3 regions of the Sporolactobacillus sp. KGMB 08714 genome follow, and region 2 is predicted to be linked to each of the others. Evidence: riboswitches for the same ligand, from Rfam matches in the RefSeq annotation. Region 2 holds a riboswitch; each other region holds the start of a gene.
The links. Region 2 has a riboswitch for S-adenosylmethionine ahead of Q6A92_RS09250 (peptide ABC transporter substrate-binding protein). Riboswitches for the same ligand answer to the same signal wherever they lie in the genome.

Region 1 (7,403 bases), on a different contig from region 2:
AAACAGACAAACAATGGTCAGCACAATCAATACGGAGCCGGCCGTTACAGCCCGGCGATCATGAATCAGCCGATAAAGAACGGTTTTTCGGCGTTCCTTATAAGTCACTTGTTCCGTTACAATAGAACCCTGGTTGAGAAGTTCAAAACGTCCATCATACATTTTGGGTTCACCTTACTTTCGAATTCTTGGATCTACAATTTGATAAGTGATGTCCGCAAGAAGATTCCCGATAATCAGCAATAATCCTGAAAAAAGCGTCATCGCCATAATAATCGGATAATCCAGGCTGAATATCGCATTCACACTGAGCGAACCCAGTCCCGGCCATGAAAAGACGCTTTCCGTAATATAAGCGCCGGAAATCAATGCCGGAAGCGACATGCCAAGCAATGTAATCACCGGAAGCATCACATTTTTCAAAACGTGATACCATAATAGTTTCCAAATGGAGAGCCCCTTGGCACGGCCAAATTCGACATAACTTTTTCTGATCTCAGACAGGGTGTTGGAGCGGACATAGCGATAGTAAGCCCCGCATCCCTGAAAAGTCAAAGTCGTCACCGGCAGCACAGCATGCCATACCAAATCACCGAAGCTGTTCACACCAACCGTTTGCATGCCAAGCGACGGCAACCAGTTAAGCTTCACTGAGAAAAAATCAATCAGAAGTATCCCGAACCAGAATACCGGAATAGAGATACTGATGTACGAAATCATATTCAGCACATGGTCAATCCAGGTATTTTCATACTTTGCTGCGATCAGGCCCAGTGGAATCGAGAACATAAGCGTCGCCGCCAGCGAGGTACCCATTAAACCGACCGTCGCAGGCAGTCTTTGAATGATCTGCCCGAGAACGGGCTGACTGTTTATCAGCGAATAGCCCAGATTGCCATGCAGGATCTGGCCCAGCCATCTGAAATATTGAATATATACCGGAAACGTGAGTCCGAGACTTTTCCGGATCCGTTCGACATCTTCCGGATGCATATTGGGGGTGACAAACATCTTTACCGGATCTCCCGGCGATAATTTAATCAGTGCAAAGGAGATAATAGAAATTACAAACAGCAATGGAATGATCTGAAGCACGCGTCTGACTGCCATTCTCATCAATCCTTATTCCTCCCAAAAAAGCAGACTTGGTGTCGCCACCAAGTCCGTGATCCTAACAGACACAAATTGATTATTATTTCAAATAAAGTTTGGATAAATCTCTTAAAATCGTCACCGGCTGCGGTTTGGCGGCATCGATGCCGCCATAATTTTTACTGATGGCAAAAAGCGCATCGTCATAAGAGATCGGGTAGAGTACCGCATCATCTGCAAGCTGTTTCTGAATCTGATCATATTCAGCGAATCGTTTGGTCTGGTTTGTCTCAACGGATGCCGTATCCCAAACTTTATCGAGCGCAGCGTTGTGATAGTTTGCATAGTTATATTGCGAGGCCGACTGGAAAAGCATCTTATACGTATCGGCTTCAGGTCCCATAATATAGCCGTTGAGTAAAATACCGTCGGCCGTGCTCTTACGATCGAGCTCAATGTTGGTAAAGGCCGCCGGATCCGTCGGCTTCAGCTGCAAATTCAAACCGATTTTCTTGAATTGCTGCTGGAAATAAAGCGCAATGCTTTCCTGAGCCTTATTATTATTCAGGTAAAGAATGGTAAACGGCTTCTTCTTATCTACCTTACTCTGATCAAGAAGCTGTTTCGCTTTGGTTAGATTATATGGATACGTTTGAACATTGGTATCCTGGAACTTTACATCTGAAGTAAAGATAGAAGATGCCGGAACCGCGTATTTATTAGAACCGTAGGCTGACTTTATGATATCTTCCCTGTTCAGCGCGTAGGAAATAGCCTGGCGAAACGTTTTGTTTTTAAACGCCGGTACATTCTCATTGAAGGTCGCATAGTTCAGACGATATTCGGGGTAGGAAACCACGTCAACATTCCCCTTGCCGGTCACATTAGCCACATCTTCAGGCTGAATAGCTTTCAACTGTATGCTTCCGTTTTGCAGGCCCAGATTGGCCGCGTTCTGATCTTTCGCAATCTGAAAGACTACTTTATCAAGATGCGGTTTTCCTGCGTAGTAACCATCGAATCGTTTCAATTCAACATACTGGCCGGGTTTATAGGTGACAAACTGATAAGGTCCCGATCCAATCGGATGGTTGTTTTTTGTGCTTTTCTGGAGATTGCTTTCGTTGGCGAAAACATGCTGAGGAATCGGAAAGAGCTGTTCCAGATTCAACTGAAAAGAAGGGGCAACCGTCGGAAGCGTGAACTGAACCGTTTGATTGTCTAAAGCAACCGCTTTGACCGGCTCATTATTAAAAACAAAGTTGCCGCGAAGATCGCTGTTTTGTTTTGGATCGAGGATCGTATTGATCGTGAAGACAACATCCTTGGCCGTTAACGGTTTCCCATCCTGCCACTTCAAATTTTTCTTGAGTATGAGTTTATACGTCTTTTGATCCTTTGATACTGTCAGTTTATCGGCTAACGCCGGTATAACCTTCCGGCCGCTGATATAAAACAGCGGAGCAAACAGGGCTTGCTGAATAGTCAGGGTGACACGGTCGCTGGCGTAATTCGGGTTCAGAACATCCGGATCCCCTGATACAGCAATGGTAATCGATCCCCCCTCTTTACTTCCCTTGCTTGATGATGCTGTACCCGAACCGCATGCCGTTAGCGACGCGATCAAGAGCACGGCAAAAAAAGTAAGCAGCAGCTTTTTCAATTCTCTTCCCCCTCGTAGAAAAATAATAAAATCATACAGCCTTTTTTCTCTTTTAAATAAACCTGCTCAAACAATGATGATCCATCCATTTATTATTTTTTCTCAGGACGAGCCCCCCTCCCGCACTCCGGAAACAAAAAAACAAGCCAAATAAGATAAAAAGGCTTGTCATCCGTCCCTCTTATCTTCAGAACAACAATCGTTCTCCTGGAATTAACACCATACACGCCAATGTGCTGGTTGTCGGGCTTCCTCGGGCCAGTCCCTCCGCCACTCTGGATAAGAAATATAGCATATTAAGTTGATGTGATTAATAATAAATTGTTAAGCCTCCGATGTCAATGATTAAGTGCATTAATCCTATAGACTTTTATAGCATTATCCATTTTGACAAACAATCATGCGGCCTGAAAAGAGATTCAGAAATGTCGCATACTGCTGCAAAATATTTTTAAATGGGTATCCTGTCGGACCGCGATGTGAAAACGCTATCGACGGGGCGATACTCCGCTTGAATGGGGCGGATCGCGACCATTTCAGGGCGATTGTCCGCTGCTTTAGGGCGATTCATTCTTTTTTCAGGGCGATAAGCTCTTGGCGGGGCGATACTTGGCCAAAACAGGGCGGATCGCGACCATTTTAGGGCGATTGTCCGCTGCTTTAGGGCGATTCATTCTTTTTTCAGGGCGATAAACTCTTGGCGGGGCGATACTGGCCGGCGGCCCGGCTGCATAGAGTGGATTTCAGTTCCTTATCGACCGTCACAGAGAGTTTATCGGTCGTTACACCCGGTTTATCGACCGTTCGGAGCAGTTTATCGGTCGTCGGCGGTGCTTAATCGGTCTTCAGCTATTACACCCGGTTTATCAACCGCGACAGGATTTTATCGACTGCTGCAGAAGTTTGTTAGTCACGGAAACGCTCTCCGTCTTTCAAAAGATAGATGGTTTCAGGAAGAGTCGAACATCCATTGACGGCACAGCAGGACAATAAGCTAAAGAGGCACTCCTATTAATGTCCGAAACTGCTTGCTCATTCTGCAGCCGTTCCCCGTCTACAAATTCCAATGACAAGAAATTTTTTTGCTCAAAGGTTCCCTGTTGTTCTATAATAGATAATTATGGTATATAACAGCTGAGGAATTTTAAATTTTCCTGTGAGATGCTGATGAGCGGGTCCTGTTTTATTCCGGCTATCTTAGCAGGCCGCACATTGCTGATGAGGATGCCAGACGGATGACTACATATTTTTATAGAGCCTGATCCTGTTCGTTTGTTGCGACGGCAGCCTTACGATGCCGTCGTTTACTTAAAAAAACCGGTACGGCATACACGATCTGGCCGATGCAGGCATTGTTTTAACCGGGAGCATGAGTATTTATTTTGTTTGTTAAAAAGCCGATGCCGGCGCTGAAGATGATTTTGACTGTCTTTACCGGTGTGGCACCATCGGAGCGGACCGTCTTGGGGAAACAGATGCCGGCCAGCTCAGCCAGCCCTTCATCACGCGGCGGCAAAATTAAACGGCTGTATTGTTTAACAAAGCTCCTGATTGCCAACACTTTCCATAGATAAAGGCATTGATCTGCCCGCTTTCAGGAAACTCTAAAACGGGAATCGAACCTCGCCGTTCCCGCCACGAACCCTCACAGGAGAACACACCCCCCTTTATGTCTCTCTCAGCATGCCCGGTTATGCCCGCCATCTGGGATTCAGCGCTGTTTCATGAAGCCGAGGTTCAGCAGAATATGAAGTTCAAACTGTTTTTTTTGAAGTTTCATTCAGGAAAGAAGAGGAATTATGTCAGAGAATAAAAAATTAAATCGTGGTTTAAAGAACCGGCACATTCAATTAATGGCTATCGGCGGAGCCATTGGGACTGGACTTTTCCTGGGCGCCGGAAAATCCATTCACTTAGCCGGTCCCTCCATCTTACTCGTTTACTTAATCATTGGTATCGCTCTTTTCTTCGTCATGCGGGCCTTAGGAGAATTGCTCATCTATCGGCCTACAACCGGTTCGTTCGCCGCATTTGCCGAGGAATTCATAGGACCGTGGGCCGGTTTCATTACCGGCTGGACCTATTGGTTCTGCTGGATCGCGACGGCTATCGCGGAAATAACGGCCGTCGGCATTTACATCCAATTTTGGTTTCCGGCTGTCCCGCAATGGATCCCGGCGCTTATCTGCGTTCTTGCCTTATTTATTCTGAATATGTCGACTGTCAGAGCTTTTGGTGAAATTGAATTTTGGTTTGCTTTAATAAAAATTATTGCAATCTTAGCCTTGATTGCAATAGGATTGGTTCTTGTACTGGCAGGATTTCACAATCATGAGACGCACGCCGCCTTTTCAAATTTATGGGCCAACGGCGGATTTTTCCCTAACGGGTTTACCGGATTTGTCCTTTCATTCCAAATGGCCGTATTTGCTTTTGTCGGCATAGAGCTTGTCGGCATTACGGCCGGGGAAACGGATCGCCCGGACAAAACGCTTCCTAAAGCCATTAACAACATACCGATTCGAATTTTGATTTTCTATATCGGCGCCCTTTTAATGATCATGTCAATTTATTCCTGGAATGACGTCAGTCCTTCAAGCAGTCCGTTTGTCCAGGTTTTTACAATGGTCGGAATACCCAGTGCAGCCGGTATTGTTAACTTTGTCGTCCTGACGTCCGCCGCTTCTTCATGTAACAGCGGCATTTTCAGTACAAGCAGAATGCTGTATTCGCTTGGCGAACGCGGTGAAGCACCAGGCAAATTAAAAGTCCTGAACAGCAGGAACGTCCCTGCTCCCGCATTAATTGCATCAGTCATTATGCTCTTAATCGGTGTGCTGCTTAATTATATCATTCCCAATGCAACGACCGTTTTTACCCTTGTAACCAGCATAGCAACTATTTGCTTTATCTGGGTATGGGGTATTATCTTAATCGCACATTTAAGATTTCGAAAATTAAAACCCGAGGAAGCCAGAAAAAATACCTTTAAAATGCCTTTTTCACCTTATATAAATTGGATTATTCTTGCCTTTTTTGTTTTCGTTATTGTCCTGCTGGCACTCGCCGCAGATACGCGCATTGCTTTGTTCGTTACACCGGTCTGGTTCGTGCTGCTTGTGGCGGCCTATCTTATAAGGAAGGCAAAAAAGCAAGGCACTCAACAACACAAGCAGGCATAAGTCTGTTTGACTGTATTCTGCCCGTAGTCATTTACAGGCCGGATGCCGCTGCAGAATTTTTGCGTGACCCGGATGTCCGCTATTTAACCGCTCTTAATTTAATGATGATCCGGTCTTTTTCATAGCTGTTACGCGGGCATAGTCATCACTTACTAAAAGATTGGATATCCCATGTTAAAAATGAAGATGAGATGATGAAAACATGAAATTTCAACAAATGCCGACCAACCAAAACACATCCTGAAAGACCGGCTGCGGACACTTGCAGTTGGCCGCTGTCTGACGCGCGTTTAAATATTCGGGTCAATGCCGATGAATGCTTTACCCGTTTCTTCCATTATTTTCTTAAGCCCGGTCACGATTTTTATGCCTGAACTGCAGCCGATTCTCTCTGCTCCGCTTTCAATCATTTTAATAAATGTTTCCGCATCGCGTATGCCGCCGGCTGCTTTCACTTTCACAGCCGTCCCCACTGTCTGTTTCATAAGACGCACGTCTTCACAGGTTGCACCGCCTGGGCCGAATCCGGTCGAAGTTTTTATAAAATCCGGACGTACTTCTTTAGCAATGTTCGCTACCTTAACAATCTCGCTTTTAGTCAAATAAGCGTTTTCAAATATAGCTTTGGAGACGGCTCCGTACTGATGGCAAACCGAAACAATTTGAGACATTTCTTCCTTTATATAGGCATCATTCTGATTTTTCACTTCCGCAATGTTTATCACATAGTCGATTTCATCTGCGCCATTGTCAAGTGCATCTCTAGCTTCTGCTGCTTTCGCCTTGATCGAGGTCTGGCCCAGCGGAAAACTGACGGCTGCTCCGACGTGGACGTCCGTATCTTTAAGCAGTTGGGAACAAAAACCGGATTGCACTTGATTAACTGCCACCATTCTGAAGTGAAACGTTTTTGCCTCCCTGCACAATTTTTCGATATCCTCTTTCGTTGCATCGGGCTTCAAATTGGTGTGATCGATGAGCCTGCACAGCTCATCAAGGGTATATTCGGTCATTTAACAGCGCTCCTTTAGATAAAGATATCTATCAATTGACTTAATTATACATCCGGAATTAATCGAACGGCAGACCGGAAAAGTGAAAATGGTGAACCTGCTCTTTATGTCTCATTGATTCGATCCGTCGGCGTTCTGAAGCTTTGAACTTATTTCATTGATAGATCTCGTTCTCGTTCGCAGTCCCTGTCCCGAATGATTCCCGGATGGCCGGTCCATCAGCTCTGCATTCTAATGGAGCAGCTGCACGGCCCTCTGGAATCGTGACGGCGGACTCAGGCTGTCGCTCACCTGCCTTAAATCAGGCAACGGAAAAGCAGCGATTATTCGGAGCCGGATCGGAAAACCCAAAACCTATTCAATCCATTGTTTTAATTTCTTCAGCAAGTCTGTGTAATCAACCTTAGAAAAATCATTGACGTCTTCAGTCAATAACCAGCCTAGCCTGAATGT
Region 2 (7,403 bases):
AAGAACAATAGCCTGAATGCCCAATTGAAGTGACGGTCCAATCCGACTGGCTAACAGGGCGGACACGGGTTGATTATTAAACTGAAAAGAGACACCCATATTTCCAGACATCAGATTCCGTAGATATATAAAATACTGTTCCACAACTGGTTTGTCTAAACCAACCTGTTTGTTCAATAATGCAATTTGTGTTGGGGTTAACTTTTCCGGGTTTGCATAAGGCGATCCAGGCAGCAATTTCATTAAAAAGAAGGTAATTGAAATGATTAAAAAAAGGGTGATAAACATATAAACTATTCGCATTAGAATGTAACTGCCAAATCCACGCACAAAATGTCACCTCCACCATGATAAATGAATGTTCGTTCTAATCTTGTTCTTATACTTTTTTCTCATTTCTTCTTAATATGCAAATAGTGGATCTGTTAAAATAAAAATAATATTGAAGCTTTGGTTTCTCTAACTTGGTAATAAAAAATCTTAAAAGGACATCTCCTCTTAAGATTTAATAGACAGCATCTACAGAATGAAATTCCACTTTGAAGAAAACAAAGCTTACAAGAGATTCAATTTATATTTCTGCGATTTAATTGCTTCATCAAATATCGATCGGACCAGCCAAAGTGAATGGATTCATATTCAGATCCGGCCTGCTGCTGTTTCCCTGAATTTGGCCCTATGTCTATCGACAGGGACAATTATTTTACCAAATATGCATCTTTAAAATCAAGACTCGGTCCACTGCTATAAAAGTTGACATTTTTTAGTTTTACATTCTGTAAAAGCGAACTGCTTTGAAAGTAGACTGGAATAACTCCATAATCTTTCAATATAATGTTCTGTGACTTCAAAAGGTCGGTCCATCTTTTTTCAGGATTATTCGCATCTGTAACATCTGCAGCTTTCACTGCATCATCATACGTTTTGCTGGCATATTTTCCCCAGTTATTACCGGAATCAGAAACAAACAGTTTTAACAGACTGGAAGCATCAGGATAATCGGCCCCCCAGGTCAATAAAGCGAGATCATAATTTCCGCTTGTCGCTTTATTTATGAAAACAGATACTGGATTGACACTAATGTTCACCTTTATTCCCTTTAGGTTACTTTGCACAGCATTCTGGTAATTTTCTGATACAGTTCTCATTCTATCGGAGTCAAATGTTACCAGATTAATAGTCAGTGAACTAATATGCAGCTCCTTTTTAACCTGATCCCAGAGCTTTTTGGCTTTTGCAATATTTGTTGGCAAATGATTACCGGATACATTGGCAAAATCCTGCTTTGTATTAGGTTCAAAGTACAGACCATTCGGAACGATACCCGTCGCCGGTTTAGAACCATCGCCTATAATGTTATTTGCTAATTGTTTTCGATCAATAACCAGAGAAAGTGCTTCTCTTAATTTCTCATTTTTATATACTTTACGTGATAGATTCGGTGTTATATAAGCTAGTGTTGGAGCATTCTTTGAAATAAATCCTGGATCAGAAGCCTCCTGACGGGCATATTCTCCGGATATAGCTACTTGATCCAGCTTGCCTTCTTTATAAAGATTAATCGCGGTATTTGTATCCTTGAGCACTTCAACATTGATTTTATTCAATTTCACCGATTTTTTATTCCAATAGTTCGAGTTTTTTTCATAAGTCCAATTGCCACCAATTCCGGGACCTTTAAAACCCGTTAGAATAAATGGACCATTGTATATCGCATTATTACTATTTGAGCCAAAATTCTTTCCTTTACTATTTACATACTTCTCATTTAACGGATAATAGACCGGGTTTGCTAAGATTGACGAGAAATAGGGAGTTGCGTGATTCAGCGTAATCGAAATTGTATCATCGTTAATTGCTTTTGCTCCCAGTGTTGAAGCGGTTTTTTTACCTGCAATAATCTGATCTGCATTCTTGATAAACGTATAGAATGTTTGGTTCTCGGCCGCATTCTTAGAAGTAATAGCTCGCTTCCATGCGAAAATGTAATCGTTAGCCGTTACTTTATCACCATTTGACCATCTTGATTTTTTGTTTAGTTTTATTATATAAGTTGTACCATCCTTGCTGATTTCAGGGAGAGCTGCCGCTCCTTCAGGAATGGGCTTGTTGTTCTTATCAAGACGGTAGAGTCCTTCATAGATATTATTAATTGCTTCTTGGCTGTTAGAGTCCACTGCATTCGACGGATCAATACTGTTTAACTCCTGACTATCTGCGATCGTGATTTCTTGCGTATCACTTAAACCTTGTTTTTCGGAATTGCTGCTGCTTTGACTATTTGAACTACATCCGGATAATAACAGAACTACGACTGCTGTTAAGAGTATTTGCGTTACTCTTCTGTTCTTCATCTCTTTGCTCACTCCTAATGGATAACAGTTAAACACGCCACCAAATTTTAACCAAAATAAAAACAAGCCAGAGAAGAGTGACTTGCCATTATCTCTTCTCATCTTTTGAGCACAATAACGATGTACTCCTGGAATTGACACCATACACAACACGTGCTGGTTGTCGGGCTTCATAGGGCCAGTCCCTCCGCCGCTCTGGATAAGAATATATTTGTTATTTAATTGTAGTAAACTGTGTCTACTAACTATTACCGAGCATATTCCGGAACTTTGCTACTCTGATCATTGTCTAATATTATAATCCATACTTATCCCATGTCAATACCATATCTTTAAATTCGGCATCAATAACACTCTTGGTTTAACCAGTTTTGATTTTGCTTTCTTATGTGACTTATCGTATCGAAATAGCTTGTGGAATCGCATCTGTTTATCTAAGTATATGAACGTTATCGTAATTTACCCGAAGCAAGTCTGTTAGTCGAATGTACTGTTTCAAGCTTGCTGATTGGACTCTTCTATTTTATAACAGTTGATTTTAAGTCTATAAAGGGCTATGTGAGACTGCGCTATTATTTGGCTTTTATGCTTATTTTCATCGTCATCATGATTTCAAGTTTGTTTGTTAATCCCGTCAACATCGGTCTTGGAGATAGGTTCAATAACAATCTGCCATCAACGGTACAGAGTAAAAAAACAAGATCCGAATGCCCGTTGGATCGCATTGACGGTTCATCCATGGGTTCTTATCTCTATGCCCTTGGAATTAAGGATCTGGACGGAACCGATTATTATCCGGATATGAAAAAATAGAAGCTGATCGATCCAGACGGCAAATACTCGTTAATCTGAATGTTAATAATTTAAGAAAACTGAAGGTCGGATTATATATTGACCGCGCACAGACTGAAGACTTATACTCATGTAGACCTGCGTTTTCATCATCTGACTTCAAAACCGGCCGATGTATATTTTATCTATCGGGCCGGGCATTGGCAACTCGGCAGCTTCCTGAAAAATTCAGAACTGTTCAACGGTTATTTTCACGGAACAGGCTGGGGAGGGATCGCGGAAATTAAATATCTTCCGGCATGCAGAAAAAAAGAGTCGATCTGCGGAATGGGCCGAAGGGCAGAGATTGACAAAAAATGCTTTGAAAAAGACAAGATAGAGATTATATATAGAAAATCATAATGAAGTGTTTGGAATTTTTTGTAAAAGGCGGGCTTAAAATTGCGATTAAGGAGATATTGTACGCCCAAGGCGCTCTTTGTAAGTTATCTTCTGCTGGTACTTATTTTCAGGATCTTTATGGTATCTGATTTCAGAGTTTTTGCAGGCTTTACGGGCGGACCGGATGACGATCTGATGGTACGCGATGCCTCAAGTTTAATTGCTCATGACTGGCTGGGGCCGTTTGATAAATATACCCTGGCAAAGGGAATAACTTTTCCGGTTTACCTGACTGTTATGAATAAGTTCGGCATTCCGTTTCTCTTATCGAATGTGTTTTTAGAGTTTGCCGCCTGTGTCACGTTTGTCATGGTTATGCGCAAACTGATACCCAATCGGTTTTGGCTTGCCGTTCTGTACACGATATTAATGTTCAATCCAATGGCGACGTATTACTGGACATTTAATCGCGTTTACCGTGATTCCATTTACAGCTATCTGGTTATATTCCTTTTTTCCTGTATCATTTCCCTGTTTTTGAACCGGTACGGCTCTCTGCTGAAAACGGTGTGGTTAAGCGCGTGCTCCGGATTTTTCCTGGCTGCCGTCTGGCTTGCAAGAGAAGATTCTCCATGGGTGCTGCCATTTGTCATTGCCGCTCTGTTAATCACAGCTTTAGGCATTTGTTTCAATAAAAAAGCGGTTCAGAAAATTAAGCGTCTACTCGCACTTGCTCTTGTGCCGGGCATTCTCATTTTATCTATATTGCTTGTTTCAATAATTAATGAGCATGATTATGGCTATTTCGGCACCAATGAATTCACAAGCGGCAGTCTTCCGCTGCTTATTAAAGAACTGTCGATTATTAAACCGGATGTGTGGAATCCCCGTGTGCCGATTCCTAAATCGACGCGTGAAAAAGCTTATGCGGTATCGCCGACCTTTGCGAAAATCAAAGGTCAATTAGAGAATAATCATGCGATGATGGAAACAAAAGGGAATCCGACATGCGATATATTTGTCTGGATACTCCTGGACAGCGTACAGAATGCAGGCATGAGAAACGCCTCTTCAACGCAAAAATTTTATAAACAGTCGGCGGAAGAAATACAGAAAGCAATAAGAGAAGGAAAGCTGCAGACGCGCGGCGGTTATATAACGATCTTCGAGTCGCCCTGGGACAATCGCTACATCGGTCCTTTATTTAAGGCGCTGGGAGAAACGGTGCATATGACTGTTTTTATGGAAGATCATCTTCATCAAAAACTGGGGGCTGTGAATGTTCACTCTATCGGTCCGGCTGACAGGATACGTACATTGGAACGTGTAACAAACAATCTGGCATATAATTCTGCGGAGCCGATTCCGCCCCAGCAAAAGGTGGATTTTTTCAATAAACTGGCTTCCGTCTATAAATTTTTGAATCCGGCAGCCACTGTGCTGGCCGTTGCCGCCTATCTCTATATTTTTGTGCGTTTCTTAATCAGCATCCGTACGAAAAAATATATCTTTTTTTCTGAATGGATCATATTAACAGGTTTATGGATGAGTTATTTGGTAAGAATGCTTTTGCTCTCTTATTCTGATGTCGGCACTAATTTTATGCTGTATCCAATGTATCTTGCCCCCGGTTATTGGCTAATCGTGATGTTTAATTTTTCGAGCCTGTTTATTGCCGGCAGAAGTCTGTGGGAAATCGGACAGAATCATTTCAGATTCGGCAATATAAAACATAAAGATATAAAAAATGAATATAATAGTACTTACGGAGAATTTGATTGATCATCCGCTCCTTGATGATCCACCCTCTAATATATGGATAATCGGTCGATTTATTTTAGAAAAGCGAATTTCCGATTTTCTCGGAGAGGGGGGGAAGGAGCGAACCCAAAATTTTTTATAAAAGATTGCCCGAAGATTGATGGAGGAGTGGAAAATGGCTTTATCAAGAACAGAGCGGAATGCACCCCATCCCCATACAGCTGCCGGCTGCAAACATTTCAGCCCCCTATCGGTAAATGGAAGCAGAAGCTATCTGTTCATGAAGAGGCTGCTGGATATTTTCGGAGCACTTGCCGGCCTTGTTCTATTGTCTCCGGTCTTTTTAGTGATCGCTCTATTCATCAAAAAGGAAGATCCCGGCCATCCGGTTATTTTTAAACAGGTCCGTCTCGGGAAGAACGGAAAACCGTTTTATATCTATAAATTCCGTTCGATGATTCCCAATGCGGAGGCATTGCTGGATAATCTTCGTGATCAGAATAACGTGACCGGTGCCATGTTCAAGATCAAAGACGATCCGCGAATCACCCGGATCGGCCATTTTATCAGGAAATCCAGCCTTGATGAACTGCCTCAGCTCGTCAATGTTCTGAAAGGGGAAATGACCCTTGTCGGTCCAAGGCCGCCGCTTCCGGGGGAAGTGGCGGATTATAGCGATTATGACAGACAGAGGCTGCTTGTCACCCCGGGATGTACCGGTCTCTGGCAGGTCAGCGGCCGAAGTGACCTGAGTTTTGATCAGATGGTGGAACTGGATCTGTCTTATATCGCGAATCGAAGTCTGCTTCTCGATGCAAAAATTATGATCAAAACCGTCTTTGTCATGTTCGGCTCCGATGGCGCCTATTAGAAGCCCCGGAGTGTCCGTCTCTTAATCATCTTAAAGAGTATCGGCGGCGCGGACTTTTTTGCCGGGCAGCGGAATTTACGCGATCGGCAGTATATACTTGCTTAAAGAGTGATATCATGCGCGAAAGGGCATTAAATTCTGGAAGCGCCCGATATTTCCTTTGACCTGCCGCGTATTACATATAAACGGTGCAGAGCCGTCGGTAACTGAACTGGCTGATTAGTATCGTAAATTGCCCAATATCTGCAGTTACAATTATAGAATCAGGAGTCAATTGCCGACTATCTACAATAAAACGCGAAAAATCAACAATGGCCAAAGAATCAATAAGAGCGAATAATCGGAATTATAAATGGGATTTTCAGCAGGCACTGATTGCCCGATCTTAACAGTACGGGACAATCGGCCTGAGCGGAGCCGATGTATGATGGAAACCTCGGATCCCCGATTTGCCGCCCTGGGTAAGCAAGAAGGACAATCATAATAATTTTTGTGGGAAGGTATTCCATGCTGAACACTATTCATTTTCCAAGAATATACCTGATTTATCTATGCCTTTTCTACGCCTTTTTCATATTTTTTTCTCCTTTGGTATTAAGCAACAAATTAATTATCCTGGTGTTTACGCAATTGGTCATTCTGGCAGGAGCCGTCGTTTTTTATAAAACAATCGATTACAGTATGGTCACACTTTTTGCGCTGCTCGTGGCCGACCTGATCATTCAGCTGTTGATCAGTGTTTTCTCAAATGGCATCGATTTGCCGCTCTGGATGAGAATGATTAAAGCATTCGTTTTTTATGTCTTTGTTATCATTTCAGTTCTCGTTAATCTCATTTATTTCCGGCAGCATTCGATTAACCGAAATTTTAGGCTCCATCGTTTTATTGTTTCTATGCTGAACTTAGTTGCTGTTTATTGCATCGCTGAATATTTTTTTAAGTATAATCCACTGTTCGGCCGCTTTTTTTCAGGGGCGTACCATCAATACTACAGTGTCCGACATGCAGACTTCTTTTATCGGGTATCGGGAACGATGCAGCACCCGATTGTGATGGGCAGCTTTTTGCTGGTCAATGTGATCCTCAACTTCGGTCTGTATGCCAGGGATAAAAAGATCTGGCCGCTGCTCTTTTCGCTGATCAATCTTGCGGCGCTGTTCCTGACTTTCTCAAGGGGCAGCTATCTGGCACTGGCGGTCGCCGCGCTGTTTTATTTTTTGATCAACATCACTGCCAGACACAG
Region 3 (7,403 bases), on a different contig from region 2:
TGGAAAGTGATTAAAGAGCAGGTCGGCAACTTTTATCTGATCAGACGGCTGTCGCTCTATGAACTGAAAAGCGAGAACAATAATAATTATTTAGGCATGTTATGGGTGATTCTCAACCCGACGATTCAGATTCTTATTTATTGGCTTGTTTTCGGCTATATTTTGAGCCGGAATACGAAAATATATATGGGACACGGCGTAGAAGTTCCCTATGTTGTCTGGCTGATTTCCGGAATATGTCTTTGGTTTTTCCTCAATCCAGCCATCATGGAAGGCGGAAGATCCATTTATTCGCGTATCTGGTTCATTGCCAAGATGAATTTTCCGATGAGTACGATTCCGAGCTATGTCATTTTTGAAAAGTTTTACCAGCATTTAATGCTAATGGCCATCATCATCGTTATTTTGCAGTTTACAGATTTCAAAATAAGTTTCTATATTATACAATTGCCCTATTTCATGTTTGCGGCGCTCGCTTTTCTGCTGTCCGCGTCGTTGATTACCTCGACACTGACGACCATTGTCCGCGATTTGCAGCAGGTGCTGATCTCGCTGATGCGCATGATGATCTATCTGACGCCGTTTCTCTGGGCACCGTCGCGGCTGCCTGTTTTTCTGCAGAACGTGATGCTGCTCAATCCGATGTACTATCTTGTTGAGGGGTATCGGGCCTCCCTTCTCGGCATCTCGTGGTACGGCATCGAACACATTAAGTATACGATTTATTTCTGGGCCGTCATTGCTCTGATGTTCATTTTCGGTTCGGTGATCCATATGAAATTCAGGGATCACTTCGTAGACTATCTGTAAGGTGGACAGGTTCATTATGGGAAAATCGGTTATCGTGAGTCACGTCACGAAAAAATATAAGATGTACACTAAAAATTCTGAGAAAATCCTTGATCTTATTTCTCCGAAGAGCTACGGCAAGTCGTTTTACGCGCTTCGGGATATCAGTTTTGAGGCGGAAAAAGGCGATGTCATCGGCATTATCGGTGTCAACGGCTCCGGTAAATCAACGCTGTCGAACATTATTGCCGGCGTTGTTCCGCCGACATCGGGCACGGTCACCGTCAAGGGCGAAACGGCACTGATTGCGATTGCTTCCGGTCTGAAGGGTGAATTGACCGGAAAAGAAAATATTGAGCTGAAATGTCTGATGCTCGGCTTCAATAAAAATGAAATCAAAGAGCTGACACCTGACATTATTGAATTTGCCGATATCGGCGATTTTATCGATCAGCCGGTCAAAACATACTCAAGCGGGATGCGGTCGAGACTCGGTTTTGCCATCTCGATCCATATTGATCCCGATATTCTGATTATTGATGAGGCGCTTTCCGTGGGGGATCAGACCTTTGCCGAAAAATGTCTGGATAAAATGAATGAGTTCAAAGAAAGCGGGAAGACGATCTTCTTTATCAGCCACTCGATCGGTCAGATGAAGCAGTTTTGTGAAAAGGCGCTGTGGATTCAGTACGGACGCGTTGACGATTACGGACGGATGAAGGACGTCATGCCCAAATACGAAGCGTTTATTAAGGACTTCAAGAAAATGACGCGGCAGGAACAAATGGATTTTCAGGAGAAAGTCAGGCGGAGCCGCATGGTCAATGCTTGATGCGTCGTGAGAGGCGCGTGTTGCTTTTCGCAGGCAGCCGGTCTCCGTTCCGTATCGTACGGATCGGAGCGGAAACATCTGCCCTATGAAAAAATCCCGCTCACAGGAGCGGGATGATACATAAAGTGTATTGGGGTTAGGGTTAGTAATCATATAGCCGTTTTTCGGCAATCCGAAACCTCATTTCTGATTTTTTATAAGAAGCGCTTTTTTTTCGCTGAAATTGCATACTTTTCCGTATATTTGATATATAATATATATATTAGTATTTAAATTTGTGAAAATAAGTACATTCTTGATTTCAGATAAAAAGTATCCGAATCCATGCGGCAAGGTCTGCGTCCGGCGGTGTTCCGTTTAAAGAGAACAGATGCTTTCAAAGATACGGAGACGCTGAAATTTTTTGGAATTGCGTTTTGGCAATCAGCCGGGTTTTAGATAGGCATGGACGGAAATGATATCGGGAAAGGCCGAGACGGCGTTCTGATAATATGGAAGGAGTGAAGGGTGCGCGTCGGATCTTTTTGAAAACGGTTACTTATCCGGCGGCCCGATCAGAGGATGAATAATGTTAATTTATTAAGAACCGCAGTGGAAAATCGGAAAAAATATCTGATTGAAATGCTGAAGGAAAACAGAGCGACCAGCGATCCGGGCAGCTTGAACAGATGGACGCTGTCTGAGCTTGAAAATGAATGGAAACGCTATCAGAAATGGCAGAAAAGGAATATCGGATAAGTGCAGCGCGCGAAAACGGACAAAAGCGGAGAAGTATGCGGAAAAACGTGGTACAATAATGAGCAACGGGCGCCTTTATCCATGAGCAAAAAGCGGGCGAAAATTGCCGAAATAAAAAGAGCCGGCGGAGCGGAAAGGCGCTGAAAAACCGGGGAGACGATTTTTTTTGGCTGCGATTAAAACATTTGAGGATTTTTACGGAAACAGGGTCAGTCTTGCTGTTGCCGATTTTCCGTTTTCCGATCGGCCGAAGCACGTCTGGGTCATCTGCCGTTTTCATGAACAATGGCTGCTCACGCTGCATTTGCGCCGGGGCCTCGAATTCCCGGGCGGTAAAGTGGAGAAGGGTGAAAATGCCGACGATGCTGCGCGCAGGGAAGTCGATGAAGAGACGGGGGCGCATATCGGCCGCCTGTTTCCAGTCGGCCAGTATCGTGTCGACGGAAAAACCGATTCCATCGTTAAGAATATTTATTATGGCGAGATCGATCGGATCGAACTGAAAAAAAGCTATCTGGAAACCGGAGGTCCGCGATTTATCAGCAGGCTGCCCGATTCGCTTGCGACGGACGGAAGATACAGTTTTTTGATGAAAGACCGCGTGCTTTCCGAATCAATGAAGGCGATCGCTGCCGGGAAATTCGGCGGCCGCCGGGTTCTTCATGTGCATCGGGATGCATTTGATGATTAAAAAAAGGCATCGCCCTCGAAAATAAAGGGCAATGCCTTTTTGATTGTTCACATTTATTATTCAGCCAGCGGCCCTGCAGAGCGGATCGCTTCGGATGCTTCAGGAAAACTGCCGAAGTTGTTTTTGAATTTTTTGGCAAGCTGCCGGGCGCTTTTATCGTATGCATCCCGGTCGGACCACGTCTCCCACGGCAGCAGGACTTTGTCGGGAACGCCGGGGCATTTTTTCGGAATGTGCAGGCCGAAGATCGGATCCGTGACCGTTTCCGTATCGGAAAATTTGCCTTCAAGCGCAGCCTGGATCATCAATCGAGTATAGGAGAGCTGCATTCTTTTTCCGACGCCGTACGGTCCGCCCGTCCAGCCTGTGTTGACCAAATAGGCAGCCGCGTGATGCTTTTTGATTCTTGCACCCAGCAGTTCGGCGTAGGTCGATGCCGGAAGCGGCATAAACGGTGCTCCGAAGCAGGTTGAAAAGGTAGCCTCCGGATCGGTCACGCCTCTTTCGGTTCCGGCCAGCTTACTTGTGTATCCCGACAGGAATTGGTACATAGCCTGTTCCGGCGTCAGCAGGCTGATCGGCGGCAGCACGCCGAATGCATCCGCCGTCAGGAAGATGATGGCATTCGGGTGTCCGCCGACGCTCGGAATCAATGCGTTCGGGACATTTTCAAGTGAGTAGGCAGCACGCGTGTTCTCTGTCAGAGAACCGTTGTCATAATCCGGTTTGCGGTCATCATGATGGATGACAACGTTTTCGAGAACAGTGGCAAATTGAATGCTGTTGTAAATCTGCGGCTCTTTTTCTTTTGAAAGCCGGATTGTTTTTGCGTAGCAGCCACCCTCGATGTTGAACACACCCTGATCCGACCAGCCGTGTTCATCATCGCCGATTAAATCACGGTCGGGAACATTTGATAAAGTCGTTTTTCCTGTGCCGGAAAGGCCGAAGAATAAAGCGACTTTTCCGTTCTTTCCCTGGTTTGCCGAGCAGTGCATCGACATAACTTGTTTCTGCGGAAGCAGATAGTTCATCACTGTAAAGATCGACTTCTTGATCTCGCCACCGTATTCGGTGCCGCCGATCAAAACGATGCGATGCGTGAAGGAAATAATGATAAATGCTTCCGAACGGGTACCGTCAATCGCCGGATCTGCTTTGAATCCGGGGGCGGAAAGAACGGTGAAATCGGCACTGTGGCTCTTCAGTTCATCCGGAGTCGGGCAAATGAACAGCTGACGGCAGAACAGATTCTGCCAGGCGTATTCATTGACCACCTGAATGGAGAGACGATGATTCGGATCGGCTCCGGCAAAACCCTGAAAAACAAAACGATCCTGCTGATCGTTCAAGTAGCGAACGACTTTCTGATAAAGCTTAACGAAAACAGATTCACCGATCGCCTGGTTTCGATTCCAGTCAATCCGATTTTCTGTTGTTTCATCTTTTACAAAGAATTTGTCTTTGGGGGACCGTCCTGTATATTTTCCGGTCGTCACGGCCAGTGCCCCCTTGTCCGTTAAAGCGCCTTCATTTTTAGCGAGCGCTTTCTCAACAAGTTCTGCAGAAGACAGATTCACAAAGGTATTTTTCGCTTTGAACAGTTCAGAGATGAGCGTATTGGAAACCGTCACATTCATATTAACATCCCTTCCTCATTTTATAGCCATCATACTTTCGACACCTAAAGTATAGCACACTTAAAAAGTGAACCATAATTATTTCGGAAAAATTGCCGGAATCTCCTGCACGCACCGGCATAATGGTATGGCTCAAAACCGCCCTTTAAGAGGCGGCGGAATTTCATTGACAGTGGTAATTCCCTGCGTTATTATGGGAATTATAATATGGCTGCTCTTATTCCGAGTAGGTGGAGGGACAGGCCCGGTGAAGCCCGGCAACCGGCCGCTTGCGGTACGGTGCTAACCTGCAGGAGAAATTTTCTTCTGATTAATAAGAGATGCGTGATAAGAAACGGCCTAATCCTTTACACAAGGGAACGGGCCTTTTTCATGCCTTATTAAAAGAAAAGTCACGGATCGGGTACCGTTATAACTATTTTGTATATAATGTCTGAAAGGCAGGGAAGGAAAATGAAGAAAAAGTATTCAAGAAGACTGTTCACGTCGGAATCGGTGACGGAAGGCCATCCTGATAAAATCTGCGACCAAATATCAGATGCGATTCTTGATGAGATTCTGAAAGGGGATCCCAACGCGCGCGTGGCCTGCGAAACGGCCGTAAACACCGGCCTCGTTCTTGTCACGGGAGAAATATCGACATCGACTTATGTCGATATACCGAAAGTGGTGCGCCGGACGATCAGGGACATCGGCTATGACGACGGCAAATACGGATTCGATGCTTCGAACTGTGCGATTCTGACATCGATCGAGGAGCAGTCGGCGGATATTGCCCAGGGCGTGAACCAGGCGCTTGAAGCGCGTGAGGGGAAAATGACGGATGACCAGATAGAGGCGATCGGAGCCGGCGACCAGGGACTGATGTTCGGCTTTGCGGTTAACGAAACACCCGAGCTGATGCCGATGCCGATTTCACTCGCGCATAAACTGGCCAAACGCCTGGCCGACGTCAGAAAAAGCCGCGAACTGACATACCTGAGGCCGGACGGTAAGACGCAGGTAACGGTAGAGTATGATGAAGAGGGCCGTCCGGCGCGTATTGACACGATTGTCGTTTCGGCACAGCACGATCCGGATGTGGCTGAAGCCAGAATCAAAAGGGATCTGCTTGATCATGTGATCTATCCGACACTGCCGCAGGACCTGATCGACAGTAAAACCAAATTCTTCATTAATCCGACAGGACGTTTTGTCATCGGAGGGCCGCAGGGCGATGCGGGCCTGACGGGGCGCAAAATCATTGTCGATACTTATGGCGGATATGCCCATCACGGCGGCGGCGCGTTTTCGGGCAAAGACGCAACGAAAGTCGACCGTTCGGCATCCTATGCCGCGCGTTACGTGGCCAAGAATATTGTTGCGGCAGGCCTTGCCGATAAATGCGAGGTTCAGTTTGCCTATGCGATCGGTGTGGCTCAGCCTGTTTCGATTTCCGTCGATACATTCGGGACAGGGAAGGCGGCGGAAGAACGGCTGGTAGAACTGATCCGCGACAATTTCGATCTGCGTCCGGCGGGTATTATCAGAATGCTTGATCTGCGCCGGCCGATTTATCTTCAGACAGCAGCGTATGGCCATTTCGGACGGACCGATATTGATCTTCCGTGGGAAAGAACGGATAAGGCCGAATTGCTGAAGCAGCAGGTTCTGGCGGGTTCCTCGGCATCCGAAAAATAAAAACCATGATTAAAGCCGTTTTCCGTTGGGCTTGAGAGCGGAAAACGGCTTTTTAAATGATTCGGGAAAATTGAAGCCGGGCGTACGACAAGAAACGAAAATTTTTTCGATAATAGTGTATTATAATAAAAAGGAGATTGAGCCGGGCCGTATCGCTAAAATAATTTTTTAGACGGATTCGACGGCGCGGAGACGAAAACTATTTCATAGTGTAGACGGTTCAGAGAAAGACAAATTAAGACGGGCAAAGGAGGTATTCTTCATGGCCGTACCATCCGGACCGCTGCGGCTGATGGCGCAAATTTATCGGAAAGTGCTTCCGCAAGTACACGGCGAGCTTGAAAACTGGAAAAAGAAAGCGCGCGCCATTCCGGACCCGGAACTGCGCAGACAGGCGCTCGCAAGCCTGCAGACGAAAGCGTTCCACTGTGAAGGCGGCGCTATTTACAGCTTGCTCGCCGGAGAAAAAAGAAGCGAAGTGATTTCTTTTATCGTTGCCTACCAGACGATCAGCGATTATCTGGACAATCTGTGCGACAGAAGCGTATCGCTTGATCCCGTGGACTTCCGCAGGCTTCACAGCGCCATGTTGCACGCGCTGACTCCGGGCACCGGCCCGTCCGATTATTATCAATATCGGGACGTCTCGTCCGACGGCGGTTATCTTCAGGATCTTGTATCGACCTGTCAGGGCGTTCTGTCCCGATTGACTGCGCTCGGCGACATTCAGCCGGCACTGCATGAGCTGGCCGGTTTTTATTGCGATCTTCAGGTGCACAAACATGTCGAAAAGGATCAGCGCGTTCCGCGGCTGATCGCCTGGTTTCAGAAGTATAAGAACAGATTTCCTGAAATGAGCTGGTATGAATTTGCTGCCTGCTCGGGTTCCACCCTCGGCATTTTCTGCATCGTATCCTATGCGGCTGCCCGGGGCCGTGAGATGGGGCAGCTCGTTCAGACGATCAAGAACAGTTATTTTCCATGGGTTCAGGGTCTGCATATTTTAATGGATTATTTTGTTGATCAGGAAGAG

Region 1: it holds a riboswitch for S-adenosylmethionine, as region 2 does, so the genes downstream of both, Q6A92_RS00315 (ABC transporter substrate-binding protein) here and Q6A92_RS09250 (peptide ABC transporter substrate-binding protein) in region 2, are expected to answer to the same signal.
Region 3: it holds a riboswitch for S-adenosylmethionine, as region 2 does, so the genes downstream of both, metK (methionine adenosyltransferase) here and Q6A92_RS09250 (peptide ABC transporter substrate-binding protein) in region 2, are expected to answer to the same signal.

What each region holds. Positions count from the first base shown of each region.
Region 1 covers NZ_JAUUBW010000001.1:62,774-70,176, reverse strand. Annotated here, with positions in the region: gene Q6A92_RS00325 (ABC transporter permease) at 1-162, opposite strand, end outside; gene Q6A92_RS00320 (ABC transporter permease) at 175-1,119, opposite strand; gene Q6A92_RS00315 (ABC transporter substrate-binding protein) at 1,193-2,755, opposite strand; SAM riboswitch class I at 2,934-3,041, opposite strand; gene Q6A92_RS00310 (hypothetical protein) at 4,138-4,329, shown strand; gene Q6A92_RS00305 (amino acid permease) at 4,555-5,937, shown strand; gene deoC (deoxyribose-phosphate aldolase) at 6,228-6,950, opposite strand; gene Q6A92_RS00295 (AAA family ATPase) at 7,305-7,403, opposite strand, start outside.
Region 2 covers NZ_JAUUBW010000017.1:30,651-38,053, forward strand. Annotated here, with positions in the region: gene Q6A92_RS09245 (ABC transporter permease) at 1-303, opposite strand, end outside; gene Q6A92_RS09250 (peptide ABC transporter substrate-binding protein) at 699-2,354, opposite strand; SAM riboswitch class I at 2,450-2,560, opposite strand; gene Q6A92_RS09255 (hypothetical protein) at 2,913-3,167, shown strand; gene Q6A92_RS09260 (hypothetical protein) at 3,588-5,309, shown strand; gene Q6A92_RS09265 (sugar transferase) at 5,464-6,159, shown strand; gene Q6A92_RS09270 (hypothetical protein) at 6,667-7,403, shown strand, end outside.
Region 3 covers NZ_JAUUBW010000067.1:33,405-40,807, reverse strand. Annotated here, with positions in the region: gene Q6A92_RS18325 (ABC transporter permease) at 1-810, shown strand, start outside; gene tagH (teichoic acids export ABC transporter ATP-binding subunit TagH) at 827-1,621, shown strand; gene Q6A92_RS18315 (Fur-regulated basic protein FbpA) at 2,183-2,359, shown strand; gene ytkD (RNA deprotection pyrophosphohydrolase) at 2,526-3,050, shown strand; gene pckA (phosphoenolpyruvate carboxykinase (ATP)) at 3,107-4,690, opposite strand; SAM riboswitch class I at 4,905-5,010, shown strand; gene metK (methionine adenosyltransferase) at 5,144-6,370, shown strand; gene Q6A92_RS18295 (tetraprenyl-beta-curcumene synthase family protein) at 6,633-7,403, shown strand, end outside.